2 regions of the Paenibacillus sp. GYB006 genome follow, and region 1 is predicted to be linked to the other one. Evidence: riboswitches for the same ligand, from Rfam matches in the RefSeq annotation. Region 1 holds a riboswitch; the other holds the start of a gene.
What was found. Region 1 has a riboswitch for thiamine pyrophosphate ahead of PV403_RS06065 (DUF561 domain-containing protein). Riboswitches for the same ligand answer to the same signal wherever they lie in the genome.

Region 1 (4,321 bases):
GTTTCACTGTTCATTGATAGGGCTACCATTTCGCCTTTTACAGGATAGGTATTCAGTTCAATACCGATGGACCCTAAGATTGCATCACTGCCAAGTCCTGCCGCAACCACTACTTTATCTGCTCTATAAATGCCTTGATTCGTCTCTACTCCAGTAACGCGGTCATTTTCGAGCAGCAGCCTTGAAACGGAGCAGTGATCGATAAAAGCAACTCCATTCTTTTGTGCAGCTTTGATATAGGCTTTGGTTAACTCGGCTGGTAACAGTTGATGTTCTTTTGGATAAAACAAAGCACCTTCTGCATTCCCAGTGATACCTGGGATTTCATCTTGAAGTTTACTCTTGTCCCACCAGTGTTTCTGCTTTGCGGGGTCTATGGTTTCTGAGAATTCTTCTCCAGGTTTCCTATCTTTTATAAAGGGGACAACAAAGCCTGAGCCATTCATGGCTACATTGATTTCACTGTGTAGCTTTAGATTATCAATTAATGGTCCCATAAGCTGCTGGCTGCGCTGAGCCCATCTCCTAAGCTCCTCTGATGAAAAATGCTCAAGCCCTGCTGCAAGCATACCCGCCGCATGACCAGAAGCGCCATTTGCCTGATGGGCACCTTCCAGCTGGGTTACATCCATTCCATCACATGACAAGTAGTAGGCTATAGCAGAACCGATGACACCGCCTCCGATAACAAGCACTTCCGAATTCCGTTTATTTGTCTGATCTAATCTATTCACAGTCACCTATTTACCTCCATTCCCTACTCCTTGATATCCCCATACTTTTCTAGTTCTTTTCTATACGTATAGACAGCTTCCAGCGGATCTTCTGAATGTAATATTCCGGAGATTACGGCAATCCCACTTGCACCTGAGAGCATCAGTTCTTCAACCCGTGAGGGTGTAATTCCACCGATGGCGATAACAGGCAGGTTAATCACACCACAAATCTCTTGAAGGGAAGAAAGTGTTTTTGGAGGCATGCCAGGTTTACTATGAGAAGAGTACATATGCCCGTAAAAAATATAATCTGCTCCCTCTTCTTCAGCGATCTTCGCTTCTTCCAGTGAATGGACAGAGACACCAAGTCTTATAGCTCGTTTAGTTCTTGAATCTGTATGTCCTTCTTTGTATAGTGAATTTTTCAAAGCGAGGCTTACTTCTTGCACTCCCACATGAAGAGCTCCTGTTTGGTATGTAAGCGCAAGTTTGGTTTGACGGTTAAGGGTCAACTTATTCGCAGGTATCTTTAGCTCTAGCAACCGATGTATGAGTTTCTCCATTTCTTCGTAAGTACTTTCCTTCTTCCGTAGATGTAATGAAGTTACATACGGCCAGATCTCTGTAAAATGGCTTCGTTCTAAGTCATGATTCATCTGCGGAGAGGAAATTACATGAAATTCAATCCATTTTTTAGGCAAGCGAACCCTCCTTCCAATTTCACTGTGAGACCATACCCCAACGCTTTCATCTAGCAGTTTACATTTGGTATGAAACTGTCCTTGCTGATAACTGGTTGCAATGAACGCAAAAAAACCACTCCTCGTAAGGAGTGGTTTGGTTAGGCGGAATTGAAAATGAGCATTCACTAAAGTGATATATAAAGCAAGAAGGAAGGAAATTCTCTTCGCCTTAACATCTACTTAGCCATATACTTTATTCAATACGTCAAAACTCATACTAGCACAAGTCTGCTAGCCCACTTCCCTACGCTGGTTTTAACCAGATCAGGTTCAAAGGGTCCGGAATATATCCATCTCAGCCGACAAGCGGCCCCCCTAGTGATTCGTCGATATAAAGTTATATTCAGGTGCTCATTTTAACACAGATGAGAAAATTTGTAAAAGAAAGACTCATTAGCTTAAAACTAAGCTTTTTGAGACCATTCCTCCACATCCCAAGTCTTTGTTACCCAATCTTCATAGAAATCAGGTTCGTGAGATACAAGAATTACCGTACCTTTGAATTCTTTTAACGCACGTTTCAGCTCTTCTTTTGCCACAACGTCTAAGTGATTCGTAGGCTCATCAAATAGAATCCAGTTCGTTTCACGCATCATTAATTTACATAGCCGAACTTTAGCCTGTTCTCCACCACTGAGCATATTGAGAGGTCTTGTGATGTGTTCATTTTTAAGACCGCAGCGAGCAAGATGAGCACGCACTTCATGCTGATTCAGATGAGAAAATTCATTCCACACATCATCGATTGGTGTGATTTTCTCAGGACGAACTTCCTGTTCAAAATAAGAAGGGAACAAAAAGTCACCAAGGTAGGTTTTTCCGCTATATGCCGGAATCTTACCAAGAATGGTCTTTAGCAGTGTTGATTTACCTACACCATTACAACCGACGATTGCTATTTTATCTCCGCGCTCAATCGTCATCGTCATCTTAGGAAGAAGCGGACGGTCATATCCGATTTCAAAATCGATCCCCTCGAATACCGTTTTTCCGCTGGCTCTAGCTTCTTTAAATCCAAAAATAGGTTTCGCTGCTTCTTCAGGACGATCAATGCGTTCAAGACGATCCAGCTGTTTCTCGCGGCTCTTTGCACGGCCTGATGTAGAATATCTCGCTTTATTACGCTGAATAAAGTCTTCCTGTTTCTTAATAAACTCTTGCTGCTTCTCATAAGCTTCAATATGCTGGTTTTTGTTCATATCCGCCATATCAAGGAATTTTTCGTAATTCGCTGTATATCGCGTAAGCTTCGCAAATTCCAAATGGTAGATCACATTAACAACCTTGTTCATAAATTCCGTATCATGAGAAATAAGCATGAATGCATATGGATAATCGTTCAAATAACGAGTAAGCCATTCAATATGCTCTACATCCAAATAGTTAGTAGGCTCATCCAGGAGTAGAACATTCGGTTTCTCAAGCAGCAATTTTGCGAGGAGTACCTTCGTACGTTGTCCCCCGCTTAGTGCGGCTACATCCCGATCAAGTCCAATAGCAGACAAACCAAGTCCGTTCGCCATTTCTTCTACTTTTACATCAATGAGGTAGAAGTCTCCGATTTCCAGTTGCTCCTGTATTTCGCCCATTTCCTCAAGCAATTGCTCAAGTTCCTCTGGCGTAGCATCACTCATTCGTTCCGTGATTTCCATCATTTCTTTTTCAAGTTCAAGCAAAGGTAAAAATGCATCCTTCAAGACATCCCGAATTGTTTTTCCAGGAGTCAGTTTCGTATGTTGGTCGAGGTAACCGTAACGAACTTTTGGTGTCCACTCCACTTTTCCGCTGTCTTTCAGCAGTTTGCCCGTTAAAATATTCATGAGTGTCGATTTGCCGACCCCATTCGCTCCTACAATCCCAACACGTTCTCCTGCAAGCAGGCGGAAGGAAACATTCTTAAATAAAGTGCGATCTCCAAAATTGTGACTTACATTTTCAACAGTCAATAAACTCATATCGTGCGATTGGCTCCTATCTGTAAGGCAGTATGCCTATATGATCTTGTTCATATTTCACTCTAATATGATATATTAGCACAAGACAGAGCTCTACCGAAACAAGGAGTTTGAATAAGCCATAAACTTCTTGCTATTATATTTGAGAATAAAACTAGAAACTGCCTTGTCCTTCATAACAAGTTCGCTCATAGTAACCAGAGGCGGCCGCTTCTCTCGCATTGTTGAACCTTTCTACCGGCCTATAAGGAAACTCACAACCACTCTTATAGTAATATTTAGAACCTGTCGATTCATCGATCGCACCGATGATCACGTCTTTTTTTACTAATCTTCCACTTCCAAAAGCGTAATTATTGTAATACTGATCACCAACAGGGATTCCCTGGATAAAAGCCATGACTCCCACATCATCAATCGTGTTGTACCACTCTTCTTGTCGAATGGTAGGAAATGTGAACTGATATACATTCCCATTACGAAGTACATGATCATTATGATATGTAATGGCGCTCGCAAGATGATCTTGAATGCTGCTGACTATGACCTGTCTTCTTACATTTTCAAAACCTTCTGCATCTTGTAGTAAAGGTACAGAGGTTAGCCATTGCAGCTCATTCCGGTAACCCTCTATCCATTGATTCGTACCTTGTGCATATACGTGTACATAATCATCCAGCGTGAATCGAAATAGGTTGCCATCGTCATCTTCATATACATACAATTTCTTCTCCGTCCAGAGATGCTTTTCTGCCTCATTTCCGGAAATATCCGTGTAAGCTGTTGAACGATAAAGATAGAACCCGTCATAATCGATAACGACAAGAGCGGGCAGGTAGGTAAGAAAAGCCTGCTGCGCAGGAAGGTCATTTTCAAGTCCAAAATTGATTGAAATGGTCTGCATGAA
Region 2 (4,321 bases), on a different contig from region 1:
ATACATAACTTCCAAGCCAAGGATTCCCGCCTGCATCTACAGGTAGTGAACCTTGTCCACCCATAATATAATGGTGCGGATTTGCATGACGAACAGCTTCATCAATCGGTGCCCCATCTACCCCAGCATTACCAGGAACGGCTTCTCCACTTCCGCTCAGCAGCTGATTAATGGTTTGCTGAACAAGTTCCACATGGGCGATTTCCTCAAGAAATACACCACGAATCAAATCACGATACTGGGTTGCTTTACCCCGAAAATTACTGCTCTGAAAGAAATACTGCATCATCGTACGCATTTCACCAAATTGTCCGCCAAGCGTTTCCTGAATCACTTTAGCTGCCGCTGGATCGGGCTTGTCTGGTACAATAATATTAATTAAATCTTCTTTGTAAAAATACATAGGATAGGGCCTCCTTCATTTCTGATCATTCGGATACCCTATTTTGTTCTCCCCTATCATGATTTATACAATAGAGAGTACTGCTTCATGAAATGGATAACTTTCTATTATTAAGAAGGATCTATATCAAAAGACGATACAAAGGACCGCTTATCTCGGTACTCTGCTGCTTTCTCCTGCATTCCAGCATGAACCGCCTCAGCCTCACTCACTCCCTTTTCAGCAGCAAGATTTCGGATATCCTGGGTAATTCGCATACTACAGAACTTCGGTCCACACATTGAACAAAAATGAGCCGTCTTTGCCCCCTCGGCAGGCAGGGTCTCATCATGATAAGACAGCGCTCGTTCTGGATCGAGCGAAAGATGGAACTGGTCCCTCCAGCGGAATTCGAATCGCGCTTTGGATAAAGCATCATCACGCCGCTGTGCTCCTATATGACCCTTCGCCAAATCCGCTGCATGTGCAGCAATTTTATAGGCGATAACTCCTTCACGAACATCATTCTTATCCGGCAGACCGAGATGCTCTTTCGGCGTAACATAACAAAGCATCGAAGTACCAAACCAACCGATCATCGCAGCACCGATAGCAGAAGTGATATGATCATAACCCGGTGCAATATCGGTTGTCAGTGGGCCCAAAGTGTAAAATGGAGCCTCCTTACAAATTTCCATCTGCAGATCTACATTTTCTTTAATCTTGTGCATCGGTACATGACCCGGTCCCTCGATCATCACCTGGATATCGTGCTTCCAGGCGATTTGCGTGAGTTCCCCCAGCGTAGCAAGTTCCGCCATCTGTGCCTCATCATTCGCATCATAGATACTTCCTGGCCGCAGTCCATCACCCAGCGAGAAAGCAACATCGTAGGTCTTCATAATCTCGCATATTTCTTCAAAATGAGTATATAAAAAGTTCTCCTGATGATGGGCTAAGCACCAAGCTGCCATAATCGAACCGCCTCGGGACACAATCCCTGTCATTCGCTTGGCAGTCATAGGAATATACCTAAGCAGCACCCCAGCATGGATCGTAAAATAATCAACACCTTGTTCTGCCTGTTCAATTAAGGTATCCCGGTACACTTCCCAGCTCAGCTGATCTGCTTCACCGTTCACCTTTTCGAGCGCCTGATATAAAGGCACGGTCCCAATGGGAACAGGTGCATTACGAATAATCCATTCCCGCGTGGTATGAATGTTACGGCCGGTTGATAAATCCATCACCGTATCGGCTCCCCAGCGTACCGCCCACGTCATTTTCTCTACCTCTTCTTCTATGGAAGAAGAAACAGCAGAGTTACCAATGTTCGCATTGATTTTCACGAGAAAATTTCTTCCGATCATCATCGGTTCAGCTTCCGGGTGATTAATATTAGACGGCAGAATCGCTCGTCCACTAGCAATTTCTTCGCGCACAAATTCCGGTTCCAGCCCTTCGCGGATGGCAGCAAACTCCATCTCCGGCGTAATGATCCCCCGGCGGGCATAATGCAGTTGCGTCACATTCTGACCCGATTTTGCTCGCAGCGGCCTGCTTGCTTCTCCTGGAAAAACTTCGGCTGCTTGCTGAACACTTCGTTCTGACCGCAGTCCATTATCTTCCGGTTTCACGGTCCGCCCTTCATAATACTCTACATCCCCGCGCTCCCATATCCACTCATGCCGAAGTGCAGGAAGTCCTTTCGTAATATCTGCTTCATAATCGGCATCCCCCATCGGTCCGCTCGTATCATAGACACGCAAAGGTTCGTTGATCTCTACCCCTTGCGGAGTTTGTGTGGGACTGAGCTCTATTTCGCGTTCCGGGACAACAAGATCAGGCCGAGATCCTGTCTTGTACACTTTACGGCTTGCAGGAAAAGGAATGTACATCGATTCATTCCCCATTCCTTCTGTAACGCCCTCTGCTTTACTATTTTCGGTACTGCCTTGTTGCTGCAACTTCATCTTCTTCATCCTCCTTCAAAGTGGCTTACCGCCCCTGTAAAAGAATCACATGAACCTTTGCTGCAAGAAGTGTACGACAATAAAAAAAGCCGACTCCCTTAGGGGAATCAGCTTCTATACAATAGTTTGTTCCTACTCTCTCCATATCTATACAGGCGAATTTCGAAAGTCGCGTCATGACACGGCTCCTGAAATCAGATAAGCTACCTGTATTAAGATGGAATCGAATAAGCTCCTAATGTTATCGCCAATTACTTCCCTACGCTGGTATGATCCAGATCAGGTGCAAAGAGTCCGGTATCTTGCGACACCATCTCAGCCCGGCCTTACGGGCTCCCCTAGTAAGTTGTTATTACGTTATAATGATAGATCACTTCCGCTCCTATTAAAGAACGGTCTCTATTAGGGTATCTCATAAAAACGAGAAACACAACCTAATATTTACATATTCCAGCTTAAAAGCTGTTGCTATCTCAGCATAAGCCCCATCTGAGCAGCGGCTCTGACAAGCACAGGTCCATATTCATGCAGCGTCTCCTGAGATAATCTGCTGACAGGTCCCGAGACGGATAAAGCCGCTGCCACATTCCCTTTACGGTCAAAAATCGGGGCAGAAACGGCGGCTGCTCCCGGCTCTCTTTCTTCATAACTTGTAGCAAAACCCAAAGCTTTAATCTCTTGAAGCTGTGCTAGATAAGTTTCTTTGTCAAAAGGAATCTGGGGATCAAACTCCCTGATTAATTGTTCCTGCTCTTCCATCGGTGCAAAAGCGACAAGTACTTTGCTCGAAGCTCCTACAGATAAAGGAAGTCTAACTCCTACAGGAGCGACCCGGCGAATGGCCTGGTTGCTTTGCACAGCCTGAACACGAATACGCTCAATGCCATCCCTTAAATACAAACTAACGGTCTCTCCTAGATTATCGCGGAGCTGTTCCATTGCAGGGAGCAGCAACACGGCGGGATCATCACTTTGCGACATATGCGCAGCGAGTTCCCATATCCGAATCCCCAGCCGATATTTCTCAGTAGCGGGATTACGGATAACAAACCCTCTCTCCTCCAGGGTCGACAACAGTCGATGCACCGTACTTTTATGTAATCCAATCTTGCTGGATATTTCGGTTAGCCCAAGGTCCGTTTGACCTGTAAAAGTGAGCAGAATGTCCAGTGCCCGTTCGACCGCTCGAACTGTTGATTTGCGATCCTGATCTTCCATGGGATCCATGCTCCTTTCATGTTTCATCACGTGAAACCTGGTTACATAAATTATATGAGAACTCGTCCTTAAAGTAAAGATAATTATTGAGAATGAATCTCATTTAGAGGATATCATCATCTTATTAAAGCCCTCTTCTCATCTTATGAGATTAGGGCTTGCTTCACTTGACAAGTACCTTTTACTACTAGATTGTCGAATATTACATCTGTGTAACAAATCATCTTAATGGATTGACTTTGCTACTTGTAGAACATAGGATTAAAAATAATAGTAAGAGAGTCAAGAAGTGACTAATGAAGAACATGTCATACTTTGTCGGAAATTTATGAGAACTCATACAATAACTAGTCCTTTAGTCGTGAGAGATCAAGTTGTATAAGATACTAACTAGAAGGAGGGGGATCCTGAATGTTTCCTACATCCAAGAGCAATAGTCATCTTCAGCGAGACGTATCAACGATTCCTCCAGCAATCTCACCAAGGTTGATTCGTTTTAAACATATTATTGTAGCTCTTATTCTATCCATCATATTCTTTTTTGTATTCTGCTTTATTGCCCTTCATGCCTATATTGCCTGGGTACTGTCGAATCCGACAGTGGCACCCGTATACTCAAATCCTATGCTTGCCAAAGGGATGGCTTATGAAGAAGTTACGTTTCCTGCAGTCGATGGAAGCCGTAATGTGAATGGATGGTATATTCCCGCAGAGGAAGACGGTGCGAAAAAAACCATCGTTTTGAGCC

Region 2: linked by a shared signal. The riboswitch ahead of thiC (phosphomethylpyrimidine synthase ThiC) and the one ahead of PV403_RS06065 (DUF561 domain-containing protein) in region 1 are both predicted to bind thiamine pyrophosphate.

The regions. Positions count from the first base shown of each region.
Region 1 covers NZ_JARBDA010000002.1:129,660-133,980, reverse strand. Annotated here, with positions in the region: gene thiO (glycine oxidase ThiO) at 1-740, opposite strand, end outside; gene PV403_RS06065 (DUF561 domain-containing protein) at 758-1,417, opposite strand; TPP riboswitch at 1,684-1,786, opposite strand; gene PV403_RS06060 (ABC-F family ATP-binding cassette domain-containing protein) at 1,864-3,414, opposite strand; gene PV403_RS06055 (hypothetical protein) at 3,569-4,321, opposite strand, start outside.
Region 2 covers NZ_JARBDA010000017.1:23,271-27,591, reverse strand. Annotated here, with positions in the region: gene PV403_RS21655 (manganese catalase family protein) at 1-403, opposite strand, end outside; gene thiC (phosphomethylpyrimidine synthase ThiC) at 514-2,295, opposite strand; TPP riboswitch at 2,595-2,705, opposite strand; gene PV403_RS21645 (IclR family transcriptional regulator) at 2,824-3,573, opposite strand; gene PV403_RS21640 (alpha/beta hydrolase) at 3,985-4,321, shown strand, end outside.